Regions from separate parts of the Paenibacillus sp. RC334 genome, predicted to be linked through region 3. Evidence: riboswitches for the same ligand, from Rfam matches in the RefSeq annotation. Region 3 holds a riboswitch; each other region holds the start of a gene.
What was found. A riboswitch is a leader RNA that binds a small molecule or an ion and turns the genes downstream of it on or off. The one in region 3 is predicted to bind cobalamin.

Region 1 (6,018 bases), 2.0 Mb from region 3:
TCATATCCGTCATCTCCTTGTCTCCATTTAAAATATCATAAAAGGCCGTTATGAAAGCGTTTTAATATATCATAGCGAAAAAGGAGTACCCCGGCAACAATTGCTGTTGCTCACCATTTGGTGTCTTTCCTCAATCAATACCGAATAGACCAGTGTCGCCAATGGCGTGGATATCGGTGTTTGTTAGGACATGAGCTTATAATCACGAATTGTAGCTTCGTCCGCGCCTTCTACAGAACCATTCAGGAAGCTCTTAGCCAATGTACCTGGTTAGTAACAGTGTGTAAATTAAAAAAATTGTATATTTTCTTCAATAAATAAAGCAAAAAACAAAGCAAAAAATAATATTTTTTGGTATAATCAGGATATATAATCAAAGGAGGAAGGGTTTATGAAAAATACCGGAATGACACGGCCTCTGGATCAATTGGGGCGAATCGTGCTTCCCAAGGAAATGCGCACCACGATGGATATCAATATTGGTGATTCGCTCGAATTTTTCGTGAATGAAGAAGGATTTGTATTAAGGAAATATACAGGTGTATCCTGCAAATTTTGCGGCGCAGTTGATCATTTGACTTATTTTCGTGATAGCTTTATTTGCGCCGATTGCATTCAGGTATTAAAGACAGAGGAAAATGTACATCCCACCAGCACCGAAGCCATCCAGGCTCAAGAACATACCAAGCCGGTTCGTAACCATACAACCTGGCAGCCTAAACAATCCAGAGTCCAGCAAGGAGAAATGGTAAAAAAGCTCCGAAAGCTGATTCAGGAACATCCCAACCTGCCGCAAAAGGTATATGCCGAAATGCTCGATATCTCACAAGGCCGGGTGTCCCAACTGAAAAAGCTGCTTTAAATTATTCAGTAATTTATTACAAAACATACTCAGATCCAATGGATTGCCATCCTATTTGTTTTCCGTCAAATATTCGATCGTCAGGTGTAGAATAAGGAGCGTATTCGTTGATGTGTTCCTAACTTTCACCTGACTTTTTTGTGCGTTCTCCCCCTGTCGACGTGACAATAATCACATACTCTCTATCCATCCATATATACAATATATAGACCGAAACAATTGTTTAGTACACGATATCGTCAATATATTGTTTTTTGGAGAATAATATATATTTTACTATATGGAGGTTTTTGCAATGAAAGTGTTGGAGGAACATCAATTATACAGCATCGGCGAGCGGGTCATTGGGGCACAAGACTTGGACATGCTGCGGGAGAATGCAAATTTGAATGGAGAGTCGTTCAGTGGAAAAATGAGTAAGCTCGGCTCCGAGTACGCCAAATGGTATGCGCGACTACGTGTGCTTCCGCCTGAACTGACAGACGCTATCGACCACGGATATGTGTATGTTCACGATTTGGACCAATATGTGCTCGGGACTACGAACTGTATCTTTATACCTTTTGGTCGTTTGTTGCAAGATGGTTTTAATACAGGCAATGGCTCTGTGCGCACACCACAAACCATTATGTCTGCTATGGCACTGGTGGCTATTATATTTCAGTCTCAGCAAAACAGCCAATTTGGAGGTGTCTCTGCCAATAAAATAGACTGGGACCTTGCTCCTTTCGTGGCCCGGTCCTTCCGCAAGCATCTGCGCAAGGGACTCCGTCTGTTCGGAGAAGAAATAGAACCCACCCTGCCTGATGACGAATTACATATAGCCAGCAGCCTATTACAGGAGGTCTGCCCTCGTTCATACGCATTCGCACGTGAAGAAACGGAGACGGAGACCCGCCAGGCCGCTGAATCCCTTATTCATAACCTGAATACCATGAGCAGTCGGGCAGGCGGGCAAATTCCGTTCACATCACTGAATTACGGTATGTGTACTTCTGCTGAAGGGCGGCTTGTTACGCAATCATTGCTGGAGGCCACTATTCGTGGCCTGGGCAGCGGGGAAACCCCTATTTTCCCACAGCATATTTTCCAATGCAAAAAAGGAATTAATCAGGCCGAAGGCGATATCAACTATGACTTATTCATGCGGGCAGTAGAATGCTCCAGCAAACGTATGTATCCCAATTTTGTCAATGTGGATGCTACCTTCAACCTGCCCTATTACCGCGCAGATGATCCGGATACCATTATTGCGACGATGGGCTGCCGTACCCGCACCTTTGCTGACCGTTTCGGCAGAAACCGTCAAAGCGGCAAGGGTAATCTCTCATTCAATACGATTAATCTGGTGCGTCTTGGCATTGAGTACGGTATTTGCACAGGCAAGCGCAAGATACCTGACCGGGATGGCTTTGATACCAGATTGGAAGAGGTTATGCGCATTGCCGTGGACGGACTGATCCATCGCTACCATATACAGACCAGCCAGCCGGCAAAAGCCTCAGACTTTATGATGCGCGAAGGGGTATGGGAAGGCGGAGAAAAGCTGGAGCCGGATGAAAAAGTGGGCAACGTACTGAAGCACGGTACGCTGTCGGTCGGGTTTATCGGGTTAGCCGAATGCATGAAGGCACTGTATGGCAAGCACCACGGAGAGGATGACGCTGTATACCGTGAAGCACAGCGAATCATAGCTTCTATGCGTGTCTACTGCGACCGTATGAGTGAATTGCATGATCTTAACATTACACTATTCGCTACGCCTGCCGAGGGTCTATCCGGCAAGTTCACGTTGCTGGATCAGCGTGATTTTGGAATTATTCCCGAGGTAAATGATCGAGAATACTACACGAACTCTTTCCACATTCCTGTGTATTACACGCTCCCGGCTGCCCGTAAAATCAGCCTCGAAGCCCCATTTCATAATCTGTGCAACGCTGGTGCGATTTCGTACATCGAGTTGGATGGTAATGCGCGGAATAACCCGGAGGCGTTTCTTAAAATTGTACAATACGCGCTCCATCAGAACATTGGGTACTTCTCCATCAATCATCCGGTAGACCGCTGCACGGAATGCGGCTACGAGGGCATTATCGGGACAAGCTGTCCCGAATGCGGTGCTGATGAAGAACATACGCATTTTCAGCGCTTGCGCCGGGTAACCGGATATCTGACAGGTGATTATACCGTTCGCTTCAACGCCGCGAAGCAGGCTGAGGTGCGTGACCGGGTGAAGCATCGGTGAATTTGTGCGGCTACATTCCGGAATCTCTGAACGAAGGGCATGGCCTGCGTACCGTCGTATTCATTAGCGGTTGCCGCCATGCCTGCCCCGGCTGCTTCAATCCCTCGTCATGGAGCTTCCGCGCAGGTGAACCGTTCACACTGGAGCGACAGCAGGAAGTCATCCGTGACATCGCAGATAATCCACTGCTAGACGGGTTAACCCTTTGCGGCGGAGACCCTTTTTTCTCGGCATCGGAATGCACGCAGTTTGTGCGCGACTTCCGCGCTGCCTGCCCTGACCGAACCGTGTGGGCCTATACGGGCTTTGACTATGAGGAGCTGCTTACGGATCAGGCCCGCCGGGAGCTGGCGCTGCTGTGCGATGTGATTGTGGACGGCCCTTTTGTAGAACAGCAAAAGGATCTGACCCTTCCCTTCCGGGGCAGCCGCAATCAACGACTGGTGGATGTGAAGGCCAGCATTCAGGCAGGATCTATAGTTACATTAGCCTAAGGCGATGTTATACTCGCATGAGATACTACACCCTAAGACAAATCCTTTCCTTATGGAGAGGGCTTGTCTTTTTTTGCATGTAGTTCATTTTAGATTTAAACAGAGTTTATATTGCGTATCCTGCAAGTTTCACTTATGATGGTGAACAAGTATACGAGTGCATAATTATTCGTCATACCATAATCGCATAGCTTGGAGATAGGTGTCTGTTCTATTCAGTACAGGCTTAAAAGGGAAGCTGGTGCAAGTCCGGCGCGGTCCCGCCACTGTAAACGGGGAATTTTCAGCTGTTGATACACCCACTGGTCCACAGACCGGGAAGGAGCGCTGAAAGTCATGATCCGTAAGTCAGGAGACCTGCCTATTTCAACAACATCGCAAGTACCTACGGGAGATAGGGAGGTGTTAAGAGCAGTCGCCGAATTTTCATTTTTTAAATAACGGAGGCATTCTTTCCCCTACTCATTTTTAACCCCGGGGAGGAATGTCTTTTTTTGTACGCAAAAATAAACTGGCTACCAGCCTGGGAGGAAAAGTACATGTCATTTACCGAATTGCCTGAGTTGTCCGGCTTGATCAGCAGTAACCTGGGATATCCGCGTATCGGAGGAAACCGGGAATGGAAGAAAGCACTGGAACGCTTCTGGAACGGCAGCATGGATGAAAGCGAATTGCATACCGAGATGAAACGATTGCGATTGGAGCATCTGAGCAAGCAGCGCGACAAGGGAATCGATCGAATTCCGGTCGGAGACTTTTCCTATTACGATCACATGCTTGATACATCCGTGATGTTCGGTCTGGTGCCGGAACGGTTCAACTACCGTCCCGATGGGCCTGTTCCTCTGTCCGTCTATTTCGGGATAGCCCGTGGACAAAAGGGTGCCACCGCCAGTGAAATGACCAAATGGTTGAATACCAATTACCACTACATCGTACCGGAATTGGCAAATGCAACTCCGGTGTTCACCGAGAATAAGCCGTTGCAGGCTTATCGTGAAGCGAAACAGGAACTAGGTATTGAAGGTAAACCCGTCATTATCGGTCCTTATTCGTTCGTTGCTCTGTCCAAAGGCTATGACCGTAAGGATTTGGCCGCGATCATACGAAGCTTCCTGCCACTGTACGCCCGCGTCCTGTCTGAGCTGGCTGCGGAAGGCGTTCAGTGGGTGCAGGTAGATGAGCCTGTCTTGACCACCTCATTCCCGACAGAGGATTTGGACATTATTCAGGAGGCCTATGAGGCTCTGGCCCAAGCTGCTCCATCCTTAAATATCGTGCTGCAAACCTACTTTGGCAGTCTGGATCATTATGAGCGCCTGTCTACGCTCCCGGTACAGGGAATAGGTCTTGATTTTGTGCATGATGATGGCGAAAACCTGGAACATGTGCTACGACATGGCTTCCCCGCAGGGAAAACGCTGGCCGCTGGTGTTATTGACGGGCGCAATATATGGCGTTCCGATCTGAACACCGTAGCTGCGCTGCTTGGACAACTGGCAGAGCAAACCACCGCTGCACAGCTCATCGTGCAGCCATCATGCAGTCTGCTGCATGTGCCAGTCAGTCTGGAAGCAGAGCACAAGCTGGACCGAGAGCTGGTGCAAGCGCTGGCCTTTGCCGATGAAAAGCTGGAAGAAATCGCAGCTTTGACCGCTGCGCTTGGCAAACGCGAACCCTCGGCAATTGCCAAGCTTGAGCAGAGTGCGGACGCGGTAACCCGCTTCAACAGCTCGGCGGCACGAGTACAGACCGCTACCGATATGGCGGATCTACTGGCGAAAGAGCCGCAGTCACGCAGCGTTCCCTTCGCTGAGCGTCGTGTGATCCAGCAGGACAAGCTGAATCTGCCTCCACTGCCTACGACGACGATTGGCAGCTTCCCGCAAACCGCAGAGGTTCGCAAAGCCCGTCTGCACTATCGCAAAGGGGAATGGTCTGCCGAGCAGTATCGGACGTTCATTCAGCAGCAAATCAAGGAATGGATTGATATCCAGGAGGACATTGGCATTGATGTGCTCGTACACGGGGAATTTGAGCGGACAGACATGGTTGAATTTTTTGGCGAAAAGCTGAAAGGCTTTGCCTTTACACAAAACGGGTGGGTGCAGTCCTACGGCTCCCGGTGTGTTAAACCGCCGATTATATACGGAGACGTGTCGTTCGATCAACCCATGACCGTGGAAGAAACGGCCTTCGCCCAATCGTTGACCTCCAAGCCAGTCAAAGGAATGCTGACAGGTCCGGTAACGATTTTGAACTGGTCCTTCGAACGTAATGATATTCCTCGCAGTCAGGTTGCTTTACAGTTAGCACTGGCCCTGCGTGCAGAGGTAGAAGCACTGGAAAAAGCGGGGATTGGCATGATTCAGGTCGATGAACCCGCGATCCGTGAAGGGCTTCCACTGAAAAAAGAA
Region 2 (6,018 bases), 1.8 Mb from region 3:
TTATCGTTAATATTGTCAGCATGGTCGAGTCTACGGGCGTTTATTTGGCAGTGGGCAAGGCGATTGACCAGAAGGTAGAGCAGAAGCAAATCGTCAATGGGCTGCGCTCTGAGGGACTTGCGATTATGCTCGGGGGTATTTTCAATGCGTTTCCTTACACGGCATTCTCGCAAAATGTAGGTCTGATCTCATTAACACGTGTCAAGTCGCGGAACGTTATTTTTGCTGCGGGTGGTATTATGGTTGTTCTTGGTCTGTTGCCCAAACTGGCTGCCTTAACGACAGTGATTCCTAATGCTGTGCTGGGAGGGGCGATGATCGTCATGTTCGGTTCGGTTGCTGCGTCGGGCATGTCTATTTTGTCAGAAGTGGACTTGAGGAAGGAAAGCAATCTGCTGATCGCGGCATGTAGCATTGCGGTGGGCCTCGGCTCTGCCGTGCTGCCCCAAATGTTCGACCAACTGCCGAGCTTTGCCAAAATGCTGCTGCAAAACGGTATCGTATCCGGTTCGATCGCAGCGATTGTCTTGAATATCGTTTTAACGAAAAAACAAGGCGAAGCGGTCAAAGGTGTGACGGTGGCGGAGGTTCCGCAGAAGGTTTGATGATTAGTAATAGGTAAGGACAGCCGGAGAGAGGACGTAAGCCTCTTTTTCCGGCTTTTTGGCATAGAGTTATTGATAAAACCCTCTTCCTGTATGAAGATCGGGGTTTGAGATTCTATTAGAAGAATTTGCTAGAGTGGTAGGCGAGGTCATGGTATAATCTACCTTATGGATTTTGAATAGTGGTGGATGTTTTCAGACCACGGCGCAGCTTCCCGAAAGGGGGTGAAGCCGATGGTCAACCTTGTGTCGTGCTACGATGTGTTGCGTTGGATGGTTACGTTACTAAGCCTGGTGTTTAGTATTCGTAAACTTTATCGCTGGCTACGTCGGAAATTTCGGAACAAGCGAAAACCCACCGCGTAATTAGGTTAGGCGCCTAACGGTGGGTTTAGCTAAGCATTTAGCGCGCCGTGGTGATCCACAGCCTTTCAAGTCCTAAGAGTCTTTGCCGTTGGTAGCGGCGAAGACTCTTTTTAGTATACGGACACGGTGGTTATCTCTATACCTAATTTTATCACGTCCATTGCGTACACGCAACGCAAAGCCACAGCCTTGTTTCTCGCTGTATCATTAAAATTTAAATTATTATGCGACATTTGTTGACAGGCCTGTAACAACAAAATAAGATAGTCCTAATTCGTAATATAGAGGAATAAAGGAAGAAAACAGGTGTGAACCGGACTTTCCACCTACAGGGTTTCGCTGAAATCATGTAGATGGCTGTTGTGCGTGTTCACTTAAAAGGGAAGTTCGGTAGATTCCGACACGGACCCGCCACTGTATACAGGCATCAGCAGGGAATTGCTGTAGCTTTCGGAACAGCCACTGGAACTGTGAAGAACCGGGAAGGCCTGAGAGATAAGCCTGAAGTCAGGAGACCTGCCTGTTTTAACATCACTGTCAGACTCACGGGATGCTGGGGAGGTGGTTAGGCGTGCTGCATACGGGAATGTCTGAAACCGATCCGATCCCCCTTGTTTTTAGAGGGTGAAGAGGGTGAGCTTAGGCATTTTATAATGAAAGCATTTCTGACTGCTGATTAAGCGGTCGGGGATGCTTTTTTCGCGTTAGGTATGTATGAGATTACAAGATGAGGGGAGTCAATAGAATGATAAGCAATCGTAAAAAGCGTTCATGGTTTATATGTACAGGGGTGATGCTACTGCTGGCAGTTATGGCTCTTTCGGGATGCTCGACAACTAATAAGACGGCGGATAGCCCCAGCAAGGGCGAGAACACATCCACACAACAGGCTACAGCAGATAAGAAACTGGTGATGGCGTATACGTGGAAACCGTCGGGCGTTGACCCGCACGGAGACAATAGCTGGGATGTCATGCGGTCCGGCGCAGGTGAGACACTTGTCCGTTTGAATGAAAAGCTGGAACCAGTGGCTTGGCTGGCCAAGGAATGGAAGCAGGACAGTCCCACAGTTTGGACGTTCAGCTTGCAGGATAAGGTCACTTTTCATGACGGAAAGAGTATGGACGCGGAAAGTGTGAAGGCTTCCCTGCTGCGCTCCATCGAGAAAAGCCATTTGGCAAAGGATTTGCTAGACGTAAAGTCGATTGATGTAACTGGGCGGCTGTCGTTGAAAATCACGACAAACCAGCCCAATTCAGCGCTGGTGTCCAATCTGGCTGATCCATCGACGATTGTGCTGGATGTAGCGTCTATGAAGGATGAGCAGAGCTACCCTGCGATGACAGGTGCTTTTAAAATTAAAGCGTTCAACAAGGATCAGTCATTGGTCGTAGAGCGTTATGACGAATATTGGGGCGAGAAGGCACGGCTGGCTGAAGCAACGATGAAGTTCATTACGGACGGCAATTCACGCCTGTTGGCGCTGCAATCTGGCGAAGTAGATGTAGCGACTGATATTCCGGTGGATAACGCGGAGGTATTAAAAAAGAACGATAAGCTGCAAGTGCTGTCGGCTCCCTCTTTGCGCACTCATATGATCGTGTATAACATGGAGTCGCCTGTGTTCAAGGATGCCGCGAACCGCAAAGTAGTGGACAGCCTGATACCACGTGCATCCATTGTGAGTGCGATCATGAGAGGCTATGGTACGGAGGCAAGCAGCCCATTCCCGAGCATTCTCTTCTTCGGCAAGGTGGAACGTAAAGCGCTGGACGGAACGGCGGAGCAGTTGTTGACGAAGGATGGTTGGCAAAAGGATGCCCAAGGTACATGGACCAAGCAAGGCAAGCCGTTCGAGGTTACGTTGCTGACCTTCCCTCAGCGTCCAGAGCTTTCAGTCATGGCTGAGGTGATTCAGAGCCAACTGCTGAAAGAGGGCATCCAGGTGAAGATCCGCAAGGTGGAAAATATCGACGAGGCGCTAACCAAAAACGATTGGGATTTTGCCATGTACAGTATGCTGACTGCCCATACGGGGGAGCCGCAATATTTTATGGACATGTTTTATTCCTCTAAAAGCGAGGCCAATGTAAGCCGTTATGGTTCCAAACCGCTGGAGAACCTTCTTGGCAGCTTGAAGCTGGCGAAGGATACAGCACAGCGTAATGCCGTGACATTGCAAGCGCTGGATATCATTAATACCGATTTGCCGCAGTCGTTTATTGTTCACCCTGATAATGTATTTGGGGTGAAAAAAGGGGTTGAGGGCTTTACACCGCATCCGATTGAGTATTACTACATTACGGCGCAATCCGATATTGCGGAATAACGGACTGCATACCCTATGATTCGTTTTATTCTGGAACGTATGGCGCAACTGGTCATCATTGTGTTCGTTGTATCCACGCTGACGTTTGTGCTGATGAGGCTGGCTCCCGGCGACCCTGCTACCATTCTGCTCACCGCGCATAATGTGCCTGCCTCTGAGGAGGCGTTGACGGCGCTGCGGAAGGAGCTGGGCTTGAGCGAGTCGCTTCATATTCAGTATGTAAACTGGCTGCGGGATGTGTTCACAGGGCACTGGGGCACCTCCTATGTATCCAAGGAGTCGGTGCTAACCGAGCTGTGGAACAGACTGCCTGCTACCGTGGAGCTGGCCTCGGCGGGCTTTGCCGTCATGACGTTGCTGACTCTTGGGATGGGGCTGGCTGCCTCGGTAAAATCCAGCGGTTGGCTGGATCGTCTGGGAAGGCTGTTTGCACTGCTCGGATCGTCCATCCCCTCTTTTTGGCTTGGCTTTCTGCTGATTTACCTGTTCTCCGTCCGTTTGGGCTGGCTCCCGTCCATGGGTCGGGAAGATTGGACTCATTTGGTACTGCCAGCGCTGACCCTTGGGGCAGGTTTGGGGGCTGTGCAAGCCCGTGTGCTGCGTGCCCAAATGCTGGAGCTGGGTGACCGGAATTTTGTGAAGGCGGCGAAGGCCAGAGGCTTTTCCCGCACGCATATTCTGTTTTTTGAGATATTCAAGCATGCGATTTTGCCGATCATCACGCTGTTAGGCACGAATCTGTCATTTATGCTGGCGGGCAATGTCATCGTAGAGACGATTTTTTCATGGCCGGGTTTAGGCAAGTATTTTATAGATGCGATTACGCAGCGGGATTATCCAGTGATTCAGGGGTATGTTATTTTTGCTGCATTTTTAATCGTAGGTGTTCAGTGTTTGGTAGATGTGGTCCAGGCGGCTGTAGATCCAAGGTTGCGTTTGCGTTAGGGGAGGAAGTTGAAAATGAAAAACATGCGGCTGTCCTTCAAAGGGAGCTTACTGACAGGAGGAGTGCTGCTGGGCCTGATCGTGCTGCTCGGGGTACTGGCTCCATGGGTTGCTCCTCACGATCCTCTTGATGTGGACCTTCTGAACCGTTTGGCACCACCTAGTCGGAAATATCCATTTGGTACGGATCATCTGGGTCGGGATGTACTGTCACGGCTGATTTACGGCATTCGGACAAGCGTACTGATTGCCTGTGCGATTACAGCAGCCACGCTCTGCATCAGTTTGCCGATAGGCTTGCTCATTGGCTATGTGCGCGGGCGTGTGGATCAGCTAGTCATGCGGGTGATTGACGGAGTGCTTGCTTTTCCCGATATTATTTTGACGGTGGCGATTGTGGGTATCTTGGGTCCGGGCTTTGTAAACATGACCTTAGCCATTATTGCGGTACGGTGGGCCGGGTATGTTCGGTATATTCGCACCCTTGTTCAAAAAGCCTGTCAGGAGGACTATGTGAGATACGCCCGTTTATCCGGTAATTCACATGTGCGCGTACTGAGACGTTATGTATTGCCACAAGTGCTGCCACAGCTGCTTGTGTATGCGGTTTGGGACATCGGGCGAGTGGTGCTTATGGTTGCCGGACTTTCCTTTCTGGGGCTGGGCGTACAGCCGCCTAAGCCGGAATGGGGCGTGATGCTGCATGATGCGACGTCGTATTTTCAGGTGGCGCCGCATGTCATGATTTTTCCGGGCTTGGCGATTATGCTGTTTGTGCTTGCGTGCCAGCTTCTGGGAGACCGATTCTCCGAAAAGGGGGCGGCAGAATGAAGGATGGGACAGGACAGATGAAAGGAAATATGGTAGGGCGCAAGCCAATGTTGCACGTGGAACATCTGGAGATATGCCCCATAGGCACAGGAGCGGGTACACGTATTGGCGCAGCAGCAGGTGCGTACGCAGGTGGGAAGCCGGGTGCGAATGGGAAAACAATACGGAACAGCGTCAACCAACCGCTGCTCCGGGATGTCAGCTTTTCCGTGTATCCGGGGGAAATTGTGGCTCTAACCGGGCCGAGCGGATGTGGCAAGAGTCTGACCGCGCACGCAATCTCGGGCATGCTGGAGCCGGGGATCGGCGTTACGCAGGGGCATATGTACTACAACGGGGAGGACATCGTCCCGTTCGATGAACGGCGCTGGCAAAGGCTGCGCCGCGAGGACATTGCCCTGCTCATTCAACAATCGCTGAGCGGGTTGAATCCGATCCGTACCGTCCGCGCACAGCTGACGGACACGCTTAGACTGCACGGGCGGCGCTGGATGCCGCCCGACCAGAGGGGGCTGGGCAACCTACCCCGCCCTGTACAGCATCAAGCCCCCCCACAGGGCGTGCTGCCCCGGATGTGGCAGATGCTGAGACGGATTGCACAGCTGGCTGGAGGCTGCGCTACTCAAGCGCAGGAGGATTATCTGTGCTCTTTATTGAGCAAGGTCGGGTTTGCAGACCCTGAGCATATTTTGTCCTCGTACCCTTTTGAATTAAGCGGAGGGATGTGTCAAAGGGTACTGCTGGCTGCGATGCTAAGCTCCGGTCCGCGCCTTTTTATTGCCGATGAGCCTACCACGGCGCTGGATGTTATCAACCGGGACAAGGTTCTGGCGTTATTCCAACAGTTGAGAGAGGACTTGGATCTCACCATTTTGCTGATTTCTCATGATCGTCAGGGTGTGAGTCGTGTGGCGGATCGTGTACTGGAGATGAGCCCGGAAG
Region 3 (6,018 bases):
AGCCAGCAATGTACGCGCCGCAGTATCGGCCCATGCCATAAAAATAGCCCCGCCCAGCGCGGATAACGGAACAATCATCCGATAGTCGGGGCCCGTCACCAGACGGATAATATGCGGTACAACGAGTCCCACAAAGCCAATCACTCCGCATACCGAGACAGCCGCGGCTGTCAGCAGCGTGGATATGATCAGAACAGATAACTTCGTTGCATCTACATTAACCCCCATATGAGCCGCCTGACGTTCACCCAAGGCCAGAATGTTCAGCACTCGTGCCCGGTTCCACAGAAACACCAGCCCAATGACCACATAAGGTAAAAGAATGCCTGTATACGACCAGCCGCGCAGACTGAGGCTTCCCATTGTCCAGTACAATATTTCATTGACCGTCTCCCTGGACATGGCTGTCAGAAAGGAAACGACCGCACCCAGAAAAGATTGCATCACCACGCCCGATAAAATGAGACTTTGCGTCGGAATTTTGCCGCCTTCCCTCGCCAGCGTCAGCACCATCCACAACGTCAGCATTCCGGTCGTAAACGCCACCAGCGGCAGTGTCCATACGCCTACAAATGAAAATTGAAGCCCCCAATAAATCAGTACCGCTGCCCCTACCGAAGCCCCCGAGGATACCCCCAACGTGTAAGGATCAGCCAGCGGATTGCGCAGCACACCCTGAAATCCGGCTCCCGCCAGCGCAAGCGCTGCGCCTACCAGCATACCCAGTAACACACGCGGCAGTCTGACCTTCAAAATAATCTGCTCTGTGGATGTATTCCAATCCGGTGTAACCGTCTCACCTAACCACGGCAGATGGTTGACCAGAATACCCGTGATTTGGCTGACGGGAAGCTTGGCTGAACCGATGCCGAGACAGAGCAGCAGCGTCAGCAGCAATAAAGCAAGACCTGCCCCTCCAAAGCCAATCAGTCTACGATTCATTTGAAAATTTCAGGATACACGCCCTTGGCCACTTCCTTGAGACCTTCCGTTACACGCGGACCCGGCCGACTGATCAGATTATCATCCACGGCAAACACCCGGTTGAGACGAACAGCCGATATTTGATCCCATCCACTACGGGCTTTGATGATATCGCCCAGTGTCTGGCCTGTTTTGTCGTCCTTGACATTTTTGCTGTATAAAATGACGTCCGGATTGGCCGCAATAATATTTTCCTCACTGATCTGATACCAGCCCTTTTGTGTTGCAGCCACATTTTCGCCGCCCGCCAAAGAAATCAGCTCGTCCATAAACTCGCCCTTGCCGACCGTCCAGCCGGGTGAAAATTCGACGTAGACTCTCAGCTTTTGCCCTTTACCGATATTTTTAACACCGTTTTTCACTTCCGCTACATCGGCTCTCATCTTGTCGGTTACCGCTCTCGCTTCTTTCTGATGATCGGTAATTTTCCCATATAGTTCGATATTAGCCATGACATCTTCAACCGTTTTCGGCTCGGTTTTAAAAATCATAATTCCCATGTCACGCAGCTTGGTTGTCGCCTGCTCACTGAGTGATATCCCTGCAAAAACGACTTCCGGATTCGCAGCAATGATCGCCTCTTCATTCGGCTTCATAATACCGCCCACTTTGGGCTTCTTTGTAGCCGCTTCCGGGTAATCCGAATAGTCCGATACACCGACAATTTCCTTATCCAGTCCGATGGCGAACAGCGCCTCGGTTTCAGCCGGGGAGACGGAAACGATTTTGTCCGGCGCTTTTTTGAACGTAAACTCCTGCCCGGTCGCATCCTTAATGGTCAGCGGGTAGACCGTTTTGCCCGGAGGCTCCTGAGCGGTTGCCGTCTGCCCCGGTTGCTGTGAAGCTTGATCCCCTTTATTTTCAGCGTTCTTTCCGTTAGCTCCACATGCACTCAGCACAACCGCCAAGACCAGAGCCAATAAGCCTGTAGTCCAGACCTTTATTTTATTCCCTGCCATAATTTACACCCCTCCATATAAATTCTTTTAAGAGCGTCACTTGAACATCATCCGATATCTGCTAAATCCAGCCTTCTTTTCCTTTCAAAAAACCCCTGCATCCTCAGATAAGGACACAGGGGTCACGTTAGCGCAGATCGTACGCAGGCGGCAGTTTCTTCCGCATGGACAGTCACTGCGAACACGTCATCCTTTCCTCGAAGGACTATGGTGACAGGCGGACGGGCAGGTATCCTGACTTACAGAAACATGCGACAGCCTGTTGCTCCTTCATATGCTTTATGGCACATAAAGCAGAGCGGGCTGGCATTTTTCCATTTACAGTGGCGGGACCGCGCCGGATTCAAACCGGCTTCCCTTTTAACAGCGCACCGGAAAGAACCCGAGGGTTTCATCCCGCTGCACCGACCTCGTCTGCTGGATATTTGATGTAGTGTTGGTCAAGCCGTTCTTTTACTTGATGATTATAGGTTAAAAAAGACTGGCTTACAACCCAAACCGCCTGTTTACCTGCCCTATGTCTGTGATCATGAGAAGTATAGCGTAGTCAGTTCATCCAGGTTATTCGGGAGTAGCAAATGCGGAGCCAGAGCTATAAACATCATGCCTGCTCCACCAGCCATCCGGTGAACTTATGCCCTGTAGCCAAATCTGGATGTGATTCTGTAGAACGGGTGGCGGTTAAATCTGCAAATGGCTTTTGTGCCAAACTCAACCGAATCGTAATTGCCGCTCCCGGCTTCGGATTCAGGCTCCAAAAATCATGACCCGGTACCAGCATACAAGCCAACTGACGAATCACTCCACCATGCGTGACGACCAGAACAGAAGGTGGAGCATCAGACAAACCTGTTTTCTGAATCTCCATCATTTTACGCCACTCATACAAAGAGTATAGAAATTCACCCAGGCGGTTCACAAAGTCTTTCCAGGACTCTCCACCCGGCGGCGTAACCCGTTGCGGCTCATCAATCCACGCGCGGTACAACGCCACATCCTTGAGCATATCATACGTTTTTCCATCCCATTCCCCAAAATGAAGCTCTCTCAGACGTGGTTCCATGGTGGCAGACCAAGCAGACATATTATCTGGTTTCAGTTCCGATTCTGGCAAAATGATCTGCAAGGTCTGACGACAACGTATCAAGTCACTACAATAGATTCGGGCAAAGGAATGTCTCTGTAATTTTTCCCGCAAAGACTCTAATTCCTGCTCTGCTCCCGGTAGCAAGCCCAGATCGGAGTGCCCCAGGTATCGACGTTCCCTGTTCCATAAGGTTGTGCCGTGACGTACCAGCACAAGCTCCAAATCCCATTGCGGGTGTTCTGTAAAATAATGCTTCAAGGTCATGTCACTTCCTGCTCTATTGCCGGTGTTCGGTGCGTCACGCTTCATCACTGCGTCCACCCCAGTGCATAGCATCCGGCGGACACGAACAGACACAATCCCACGAACATACTGGACACGGCAAACATCAGCCGAATCGTATGTCGGATATCCTCCGGCTCCATCGGTCGCACCAGTTCTCCCATATATGCACGGAAAGAGCGCACGCCATGATATACATTATAGCCCCCGAGACGAATTCCCAACGCACCCGCAACTGCTGATTCTGGAAAGCCACTGTTCGGACTGGGATGCAGCCGCGCATCTCGCCTTACCATACGCCAGCTACGTCCAGCATCATGCCCATAAACCCACGCCGCTACTACCAGCATACCCACTGTCAGGCGTGCCGGAATGTAATTAGCCACATCATCCAGACGTGCCGAGGCCCAGCCCAAATGCAGATACTTTTCATTTTTGTAGCCAACCATGGAATCGAGGGTATTCACAGCACGATAAGCCAGAGCTAATGGTGCTCCCCCGATCAGGGCATAAAAAAGCGGGGAAATAATTGCGTCCACGATGTTTTCAGCCACCGTTTCGACGGTACCGCGCGCAATCTCAGGCTCATCAAGCCGCTGCGTATCCCGCCCGACGATCATCCCCAGCTCCCGGCGTGCCGCAGACAGGTCACCTGCCTTCAATTCGCGATACACCGCCATTCCGGCGTCCTTTAGTCCTTTGGAAGCAATCGTGGTGGCGATCAGCACAATTTCCGCGCCGATAGACAGCCACGGATGAATCCAGGCAAGCAAGCGCAGTAACGCCCAGCCAAGCGCGAAGGAGCCGCCCACCACAATCAATGGCAGCAGCAAGCCAGCGCGTTTCAAACCACGGTCACTGTGAACCCGGCGGCGAATCGCCTTTTCCAAGGCAGAAATGGCATGTCCCATGCCGATGACCGGATGTGGCAACCACCTCGGATCGCCGATCAGCCTGTCCAGAAGATATGCAGCCATCATGATCAAGCTAACTATCACGCCGCCGTTCCTCCTCCAGCACTTCACCCAATACAGACAGTAGCATGCCGTTGGCTTCCGTGTCCTTGACTGCAATTCGAAAATGGCTCGCCGTTAGCCCCGGGTACATAGCACAGCTACGTATAAGAATCCCGCGCTGTCCAAGCGCCTGTTGAATGGCCGATGCGCTCCACGTCCCCGGCGCCCGTGCCAGCACGTAATTCGCTTCACCGGGGATGACACCGCAACCCCATTCCGCCAAAGCGGTCAGCAGATGGCTACGCTCCGTAGCAATCAGCTCCTGCGTGCGGCGCTCGTACGCCTCACCGCTCCGCAAACACGCCTCTCCGGCCAGCAACGCCATTCCGTTCACGCTCCAGGTCACCTGCTTGGCGGTCATTCGCCGGATGTAGTCCGGATGAGCAATCGCATAGCCCAAGCGCAAGCCCGGAATCGCATAAAATTTCGTCATCGACCGGATCAAAATCACATGGGGATACCGATCCAGCACAGGCAATAGTGAAATTTGCCGCTCCTGCGGGATAAAATCAATAAACGCTTCATCCACCACCAGCACGGTGTCCGTTTTCCCCGCCGCCTCTGCCAGCTCGCGCAGCTCCTGATCGCCGTATTGCACACCGTTCGGATTATTCGGCTGACCGAGAAACAGAACATCCACCTGCTCCATGAGCTGGAGTATGTCCTCCACATCCGCCTTCCATTGAAGCGAGGCCTTGCCGTACACCCTGCTTACCTCGGCTCCAAATTTGCCTGCCAGCTCGGCATATTCCGAAAAGCACGGCTCCACCGTGCCCACACGCTTGGGAGCCAGTCCCAGTAACAGCAACGCCATACTCTCAGCCGCACCGTTTCCGATACTCAGCGACTCTGGTGGAACATGCAGTCGCCGCGCCAGCATATTTTTAAAATTCCGGTGTCCAGGGTCTGGATAGCGAACCACAGTGTCCAACGCGCTTTGTAGCACCTCAAGCACCTCTGGTGGCGGACCCAGCGGATTAATGTTCGCGCTAAAATCCACAAAATCCGCAGCCGCCCCGCCGAATGTCGCCGCAGCCGTCTCCCTGTCCCCACCGTGACCGTAAACCTCTATCATTGCCTATCATCCTTTCCGGCCGTTCCGAATCATTAGCTCCATTATGGGGCTGCTTTTCGCGTTGCGTCAATGCAAATGAGCTTTTGTGTACATCGCTCACTTGGGTTACAATAGAAGGAGGTACACATAAAACTACACAGTTTATATATACGGAGGAATGGACATGCTGTTCATCGACAACCAGGGCATACACGATCCAGCCATTAATCTTGCCATTGAGGAGTACGCACTCAAGCATCTTCCGCTGGACGACAGCTATCTGCTGTTTTACATTAATCAGCCTTCTATTATTATAGGCAAGCATCAAAATACCATTGAAGAAATCAACGCCGAATTTGTCAGAGACAACAACATTCAAGTCGTTCGTCGCCTGTCTGGTGGCGGGGCTGTATATCATGACCTCGGTAATTTAAATTTCAGCTTCATTACCAAGGATAACGGGGAGTCCTTTCATAATTTCCTCAAATTCACACAGCCTGTCATTGACGCCCTGCGCCAAATGGGTGTGGAAGCCGAAATGACCGGACGCAACGATCTTCAGGTTGGTGAGCGGAAAATTTCAGGGAACGCCCAATTTGCCACGCGCGGACGCATGTTCAGCCACGGTACACTGAT
Region 4 (6,018 bases), 2.0 Mb from region 3:
ACCAACCCTGCTTACAAAGATTGGTGTTGATCTGTACGTTACCAGTTTGGCGGTAAAGCGCATGTTTGCCCATACACGGGGGAGTCTGATGGTTTGGCCCGTAGGCTTGTTGGGTTATGTCTGTTCCTTTATGCTGTTTTCTAATATCGTCCAAATTTATGATTTTAGCCGGGAGTGGACGATGGTGATGATTATTTTCTTTGTCTTCATGCCTTTTGTGCTATGGCTGCTGCTCCGACCCAAGCCTGAAGAATATAACGAATATCATAAGCCATCTGGAGAGAAGCAGGATAGCACAAGCCAGCAAGAAAGCCAGCAAGAAAGCCAGCAGGCAAGCAGAACAGAACAAGCTAACTTATAAGTTTACTGTATTCATAGGAAAAAGAATTCTTATTTGTCTTTCAGCCCTCTAATTGTATACTTGGTAGAAAGGATTATGACTTCGATTTCTACAAGGGAGGGAACAGGATGGCACAACGCATGGCAGGCAAGAGAGTTGCTCTTGCCGGTCCCCGTAAAGCAGACGAAATGGCAATGCTGGTTGCAAAAATGGGAGGCGAGCCAGTGCAGCGTCCGGCCCAGGGCACGGTTTTTCTGGATGATATTGAGCTGCGCAATGCGGTTGTATCGTGGGTGAAGCGGCCGCCGGACTGGAACATTTTTACGACAGGTATGGGGCTGGACGCGCTGTTCGATATGGCGGAGGATATGGGCGTGGCGGAACAGATTATGGAGCTGCTGCTAGGCTCAAATATTGCGGCGCGGGGCTACAAGACGGTCAATGGACTCAAAAAGCGTGGCTTCACGCCAGATGTACGAGACGAGGATGGAAGCTTGACCGGGTTAACGCGTGCTTTTGCGCCGTATGATCTGAAGGGGAAGGAAGTGCTGTTGCAGCTGCATGGTGATCCGGCCCCACGGCTGGTGAAGTGGCTGGACGAGCAGGGGGCAGTAACCCGGCAGGTGCTTCCTTACAAGCATATTCCACCAGAGGAAGCGAATTTGCAAGCGTTGCTGGCGGATATCGTGAATCGTAATGTTGATGCTGTTACGTTCACCAGCGGTCCACAGATCCGCTTTTTGGCTCAATATGCGAGGGACCAGAAGCAGATGGAAGACGTGCTGGAAGCTTTTCGCCAGGATGTGATCGCTGTGTCGGTAGGCAAGGTGACGGCGCAGTCCATTTTGGAGGAAGGGATTGAACGGATTGTGTTTCCGGTGGAGGAACGAATGGGCGCTATGATGGTGGAGCTGGGAAGATATTTTGAGCATAGCGCCTCGGTGCACGGCTGCGGTCTTGAAGTTGTGAACTGAAAACTAACCCATATCCTTGCGATAAAGGGTAAAATGAAGATAAGGGCCTACAGGGTCTTTATCTTTTTTTTGTTGGAAATGCATCGACAGAAGTTTTTGTTATAGCGAAAATATTTATTTAATATAATGAAAAAGCCTCGATGCGGGATACCAGAATAGGAGCTGAGACGTTATGAATTCCATTTGTGTATTTGCCGGGTCCAGACCCGGACATTCATCGGTATATCTTCAGGAGGCAGGCAAGCTTGGAGAGGCTATGGCGAGACATCATGTCCGTTTAATCTATGGAGGCTCCAGCAAGGGGCTGATGGGCGAGGTCGCGAATGCGATGCTGACAGGGGGCGGTCAGGTCACCGGGATTATGCCGACCCTCTTATTCGATGCAGAGATTATCCACCGGGGAGTTAGCGAATTTATTGAGGTGGCGAGCATGCACGAACGCAAAGCGGTGATGAGCGAAATGGCCGACGCATTCATTGCCCTTCCGGGTGGCTTGGGAACCTTTGAGGAGCTGTTCGAGGTGCTGTGTTGGGCGCAAATCGGCATTCATCGCAAGCCCATCGGGCTGCTGAATGTGAACGGATATTTTGACCCGTTGGCGGAAATGGTGCGTCATAGTGTGCGCGAGGGATTTACCGGAGTTGACCACCCAACGCTGCTGAGTATCTCTGCGGACCCGGACGAATTGTTGCATATGTTAAAAAATAAGGCAGAGAACTTGAAATAAAGCGTTTTTCATGCTTGCGCAACTGATTGAGCCAAGGTTATGATAAGACCCATAATCAAATAGCGGACAGACAAGGTGCCTTTGCGATGGAACGAAGGGTAACAGGGAATCGGGTGCAAGTCCCGAGCGGTCCCGCCACTGTAAGGAAGAGGATTTTTTCAGACGTCACTCGTAAGAAAACGGGGAAGACGAAAAAATCTGTTGATGCCGAGCCAGGAGACCTACCTTGATCTGTATGCACCGTTAACCTTCGCGGAGAGGATGGGTGTACGAAATCAGGAAATCAGGCGCACGCTGCTTTTTCCATGTTGCTTACAGGTTTGCGTGGAGCTGAACGTGCAGAAGCGTTTCAAGCGTGAACAGGCAGATGGAAAGCAACGACACGATGGCGGAAGACAAGAAGTGTCTTCTTATGCTGTGTCCGTCTGATGATACGATGCGTACATAGGAAACCCATCCGGGCAGGATGGGTTTTTTTGAGTTACAGGATGTCCATATACAAGTGAAATAGATAGAAGTGTGGAAAACATAGCCTAGATTTAAGAAGGAGGATAACGATGAGCCAATTAGGAAAATTGCTCGTGATTGGATTCGGACCGGGGGATATGGAACATATCACCAAACGGGCGCTGGATGCGCTGGCCGAGAGTGAGGTCATTATCGGCTACAACACCTATGTGGATCTGATCCGTCCGTTGTTGAACGGACAGGAGATTGTGCGCACAGGGATGACAGAGGAAGTGAGCCGTGCGCAGGAGGCGGTTCGACAGGCGGAGATGGGCAAGAAGGTAGCCGTCATTTCCAGTGGAGACGCAGGCGTATATGGCATGGCCGGGTTAGTGTACGAAGTGCTGATGCAAAAGGGGTGGCGTCGTGAGGACGGGGTTGAGGTAGAAGTCGTGCCGGGAATATCGGCGATTCAGTCCTGTGCTTCGCTGTTGGGTGCGCCCGTCATGCATGATGCATGCACGATCAGTCTGAGTGACCATTTGACCCCTTGGGAAACGATTGTGAAACGTGTAGAAGCGGCAGCTTCGGCAGATTTTGTCATTGCACTGTACAATCCGCGCAGTGGTCGGCGTACACGCCAGATAGTTGAGACGCAGTCCATTTTGTTGCGCTACCGTGATCCGCAGACTCCGGTCGGGTTGGTCAAGAGTGCTTACCGTGACCGTCAGCAAGTCGTAGTGACGACGCTGGAGGACATGCTGAACCATGATATCGGTATGCTGACGACCGTCATTATCGGCAATTCCTCGACAATGGTGTATGACGGCCTGATCGTGACGCCGCGCGGGTATCAGCGCAAGTATACGCTGGATGCGACCGAGCAGGCGCTCAAGCCGCATCAGCGGCTTCGCACGGAAGCGGAGCCGTGGTCGCTGGGCGCGCAAGAGGAACGCCCGCTGAATGCGTCGCAGGCAGGCGCAGCTCCCGCAGTGCCAGCCCCTGCGGGAGCTGGCGGGACCGCGCCTTCCGCGAGCGGTGCTGCTGCGGCGGTTGCCACGCAGGCACGCCCGCAAGCGGTGGCTGCCGTGCAGGCCGCGCCTGCGGCGCAAGCCGGGGCGGTCCCGGCATCGCTGGCAGCGGAGGCGCTGAGCCGCCTCGCTGCGGGCGGTAAGCTGCCGGGCGAAGCGAGCGCGCGCTGGAGCGGGCAAGCGCCCGCCGTGAGCGTCGCTGGAACGGCAGCCGTGGCCGGAGCGGTGGCTACGGCTGCAACAGCGACAGGCAGCTTTGGCAAGCCTGCGTTGTTTGAGGTGGGCGTTTCCCCCGGCGTGGGAAACAAGAAGTTCACCGCTCGCCAGATGGCGCTGCTCGCCGAGGTAGCGGGTGATGAAGGCGAGCTGGAGTACACGCCGGATCACCAGATCGTGCTGCGCGTGCCGTGCGCGGACCCGGAGGAGCTGGTAGGGCGGCTGCGGGATGAACGATTCATCGTGATGCCGATTGGCGATGTGTTTAAGGTGAAGGCGTGCGACTTCTGCAATATGGAGAAGGATGACGCTGTGCCTGTGGCAGAGCATCTACAGGTTGTACTGGGCGGATTGCAGGCACCCAAGGAAACGAGCATTGCTTTGAACGGCTGCGGTATGGCCTGCTATGGAGCGGTGCTGGAGGATATCGGGATTGTGTACCGCAAGGGAGGATACGATCTGTTCCTCGGCGGCAAAAAATTCGGACGCAACGCTCATGCCGCTCAACCTGTGGCAGAGGGCATTCCGGGGGATCAGATTACGGATATCGTTGAGAACGTCATCGCTGAATATAAGGAAAAAGGGCATCCGAACGAGCGTTTTCATAAATTTTTCAAGCGTGTGGGCGTGGTAGCGGGTTTTCGGCATGAAGATGCGCCTGCAATAGTGGAAGTGAATGCCGTTTGTGGTGATTAATGGGCTAGAAAGCCTGTTTTTATGGATGTAAGCATATAGATAAAATAGGGCGTCTTGCAGGTCATCCCTATTTTGATGAGGAGGAAAATACAGCAGTGAATGCAATATTGTTGGTTGGACATGGAAGTCGGGACCCGGAGGGGAACCGGGAGCTGCTGGAGTTTGCACAGGCGGTGGCAGATCGTGTGCCGGATATGTGTGTGGAAACCTGTTTTTTGGAGTTGACACGGCCCAGCATTGCTGAGGGTGTGCAGGCATGTGTGGAACAAGGGGCGACGCGAGTCGTGCTTGTTCCGATTATTCTGTTCGCGGCGGGACATGCCAAAATTGATATTCCGATGGCGATTGATCGTGCGAAGGCTAAATACCCTCAGGTGGAATTTGTATATGGACGTCCGATTGGCGTTCACGAAAAAATTGTCAGTATTCTGCAAAGTCGCTTGAAAGAGGCACGTCCGGTTGCGGTTCCAGCCGGTATGGATAGCGCTGTGGAGGCTTCTGCCGAGGTGACGGATGAAGAAACGGCTGTGCTGGTGCTGGGACGCGGAAGCAGCGATCCGGATGCGAATAGCGACTTTTTCAAAATTACCCGTATGCTGTGGGAAAAACTCCCGTATACGTGGGTGGAGAGCAGCTTTATCGGTGTGACACAACCCTCATTTCCAGATGGCTTGGAGCGTTGTCTACGTCTAGGCGCCAAAAAAATCATCGTGCTTCCATACTTTCTATTCACGGGTGTGCTGATTAAGCGTATCGGAGAAATGACGGAGGAATTTGCGGAGTCTCATCCTGCATTACAAGTGGAAATGGGCGGATATTTTGGGTTCCATCCACAATTGGTCGAGCTAGTGCTGGAGCGTGCCAACGAAGGCTTGGTTGGCAAGGTGATGGCCAATTGCGATAACTGCCAGTTCCGTCTGGAGGCGCAGGAGCACCACCATCATCACCACGACCATGATCACGATCACGGACATGACCACGATCACGGACATGACCACGATCACCATCATGATCACCATCATGATCATCACGACCATGACCACCATGCACATGGACACGATCATCATCATGAGAAACACTCACATGATCACAACCACGAGCATGAGCATGTACATGCGCACAGCCATGATGACCATGATCATGAACACCACCACGATCATGCACATACGCCGTCTGTGGTGAACGGAAGCGGCATTTCTGGCAGCGGGCAGGTGAAGGGCTCATGATATTCATGCTATGCGGAACGAGCGATGCTCGGGAACTGGCGCTGCAAATCCGTGACAACGGCTTCAAAGTATTGGCCTCCGTCGTAACAGAAAGCGCGGCAGCGAGCCTGTCCGAAGTGGGGCTGGACGTACGTACAGGTCGAATGACAGCCGATGAAATGGCAGCAGTGGTTCGGGAACAGGGAGTACAGGCTATCGTTGATGCCAGTCATCCTTTTGCAGAAGAAGCACATGCGAATGCTATGACAGCCGCCCGCGAGTCCGGGGTTCCTTATGTTCGCTACGAGCGGGCAGGGCTGGTGTATGACAATCATCCGCTGCTTCACATCGTACCCTCCTATGAGGAAGCCGCATTGGAAGC

Region 1: it holds a riboswitch for cobalamin, as region 3 does, so the genes downstream of both, metE (5-methyltetrahydropteroyltriglutamate--homocysteine S-methyltransferase) here and QMK20_RS06745 (ABC transporter substrate-binding protein) in region 3, are expected to answer to the same signal.
Region 2: it holds a riboswitch for cobalamin, as region 3 does, so the genes downstream of both, QMK20_RS25875 (ABC transporter substrate-binding protein) here and QMK20_RS06745 (ABC transporter substrate-binding protein) in region 3, are expected to answer to the same signal.
Region 4: it holds a riboswitch for cobalamin, as region 3 does, so the genes downstream of both, cobJ (precorrin-3B C(17)-methyltransferase) here and QMK20_RS06745 (ABC transporter substrate-binding protein) in region 3, are expected to answer to the same signal.

The regions. Positions count from the first base shown of each region.
Region 1 covers NZ_CP125370.1:5,388,941-5,394,958, forward strand. Annotated here, with positions in the region: gene QMK20_RS24735 (glycoside hydrolase family 3 C-terminal domain-containing protein) at 1-4, opposite strand, end outside; partial or broken gene QMK20_RS27475 (DUF7916 family protein) at 140-270, opposite strand; gene QMK20_RS24740 (AbrB/MazE/SpoVT family DNA-binding domain-containing protein) at 392-862, shown strand; gene QMK20_RS24745 (anaerobic ribonucleoside triphosphate reductase) at 1,158-3,107, shown strand; gene nrdG (anaerobic ribonucleoside-triphosphate reductase activating protein) at 3,104-3,601, shown strand; cobalamin riboswitch at 3,785-3,980, shown strand; gene metE (5-methyltetrahydropteroyltriglutamate--homocysteine S-methyltransferase) at 4,141-6,018, shown strand, end outside.
Region 2 covers NZ_CP125370.1:5,645,239-5,651,256, reverse strand. Annotated here, with positions in the region: gene QMK20_RS25880 (nucleobase:cation symporter-2 family protein) at 1-605, shown strand, start outside; cobalamin riboswitch at 1,312-1,509, shown strand; gene QMK20_RS25875 (ABC transporter substrate-binding protein) at 1,717-3,300, shown strand; gene nikB (nickel ABC transporter permease) at 3,316-4,245, shown strand; gene nikC (nickel transporter permease) at 4,261-5,076, shown strand; gene QMK20_RS25860 (ATP-binding cassette domain-containing protein) at 5,073-6,018, shown strand, end outside.
Region 3 covers NZ_CP125370.1:1,416,249-1,422,266, reverse strand. Annotated here, with positions in the region: partial or broken gene QMK20_RS06750 (FecCD family ABC transporter permease) at 1-942, opposite strand, end outside; gene QMK20_RS06745 (ABC transporter substrate-binding protein) at 939-1,943, opposite strand; cobalamin riboswitch at 2,151-2,344, opposite strand; gene QMK20_RS06740 (histidine phosphatase family protein) at 2,545-3,294, opposite strand; gene cbiB (adenosylcobinamide-phosphate synthase CbiB) at 3,339-4,310, opposite strand; gene cobD (threonine-phosphate decarboxylase CobD) at 4,300-5,403, opposite strand; gene lplA (lipoate--protein ligase) at 5,567-6,018, shown strand, end outside.
Region 4 covers NZ_CP125370.1:5,359,557-5,365,574, reverse strand. Annotated here, with positions in the region: gene QMK20_RS24630 (GerAB/ArcD/ProY family transporter) at 1-361, shown strand, start outside; gene QMK20_RS24625 (uroporphyrinogen-III synthase) at 469-1,314, shown strand; gene QMK20_RS24620 (LOG family protein) at 1,487-2,041, shown strand; cobalamin riboswitch at 2,099-2,284, shown strand; gene cobJ (precorrin-3B C(17)-methyltransferase) at 2,599-4,431, shown strand; gene QMK20_RS24610 (sirohydrochlorin chelatase) at 4,527-5,657, shown strand; gene cobK (precorrin-6A reductase) at 5,654-6,018, shown strand, end outside.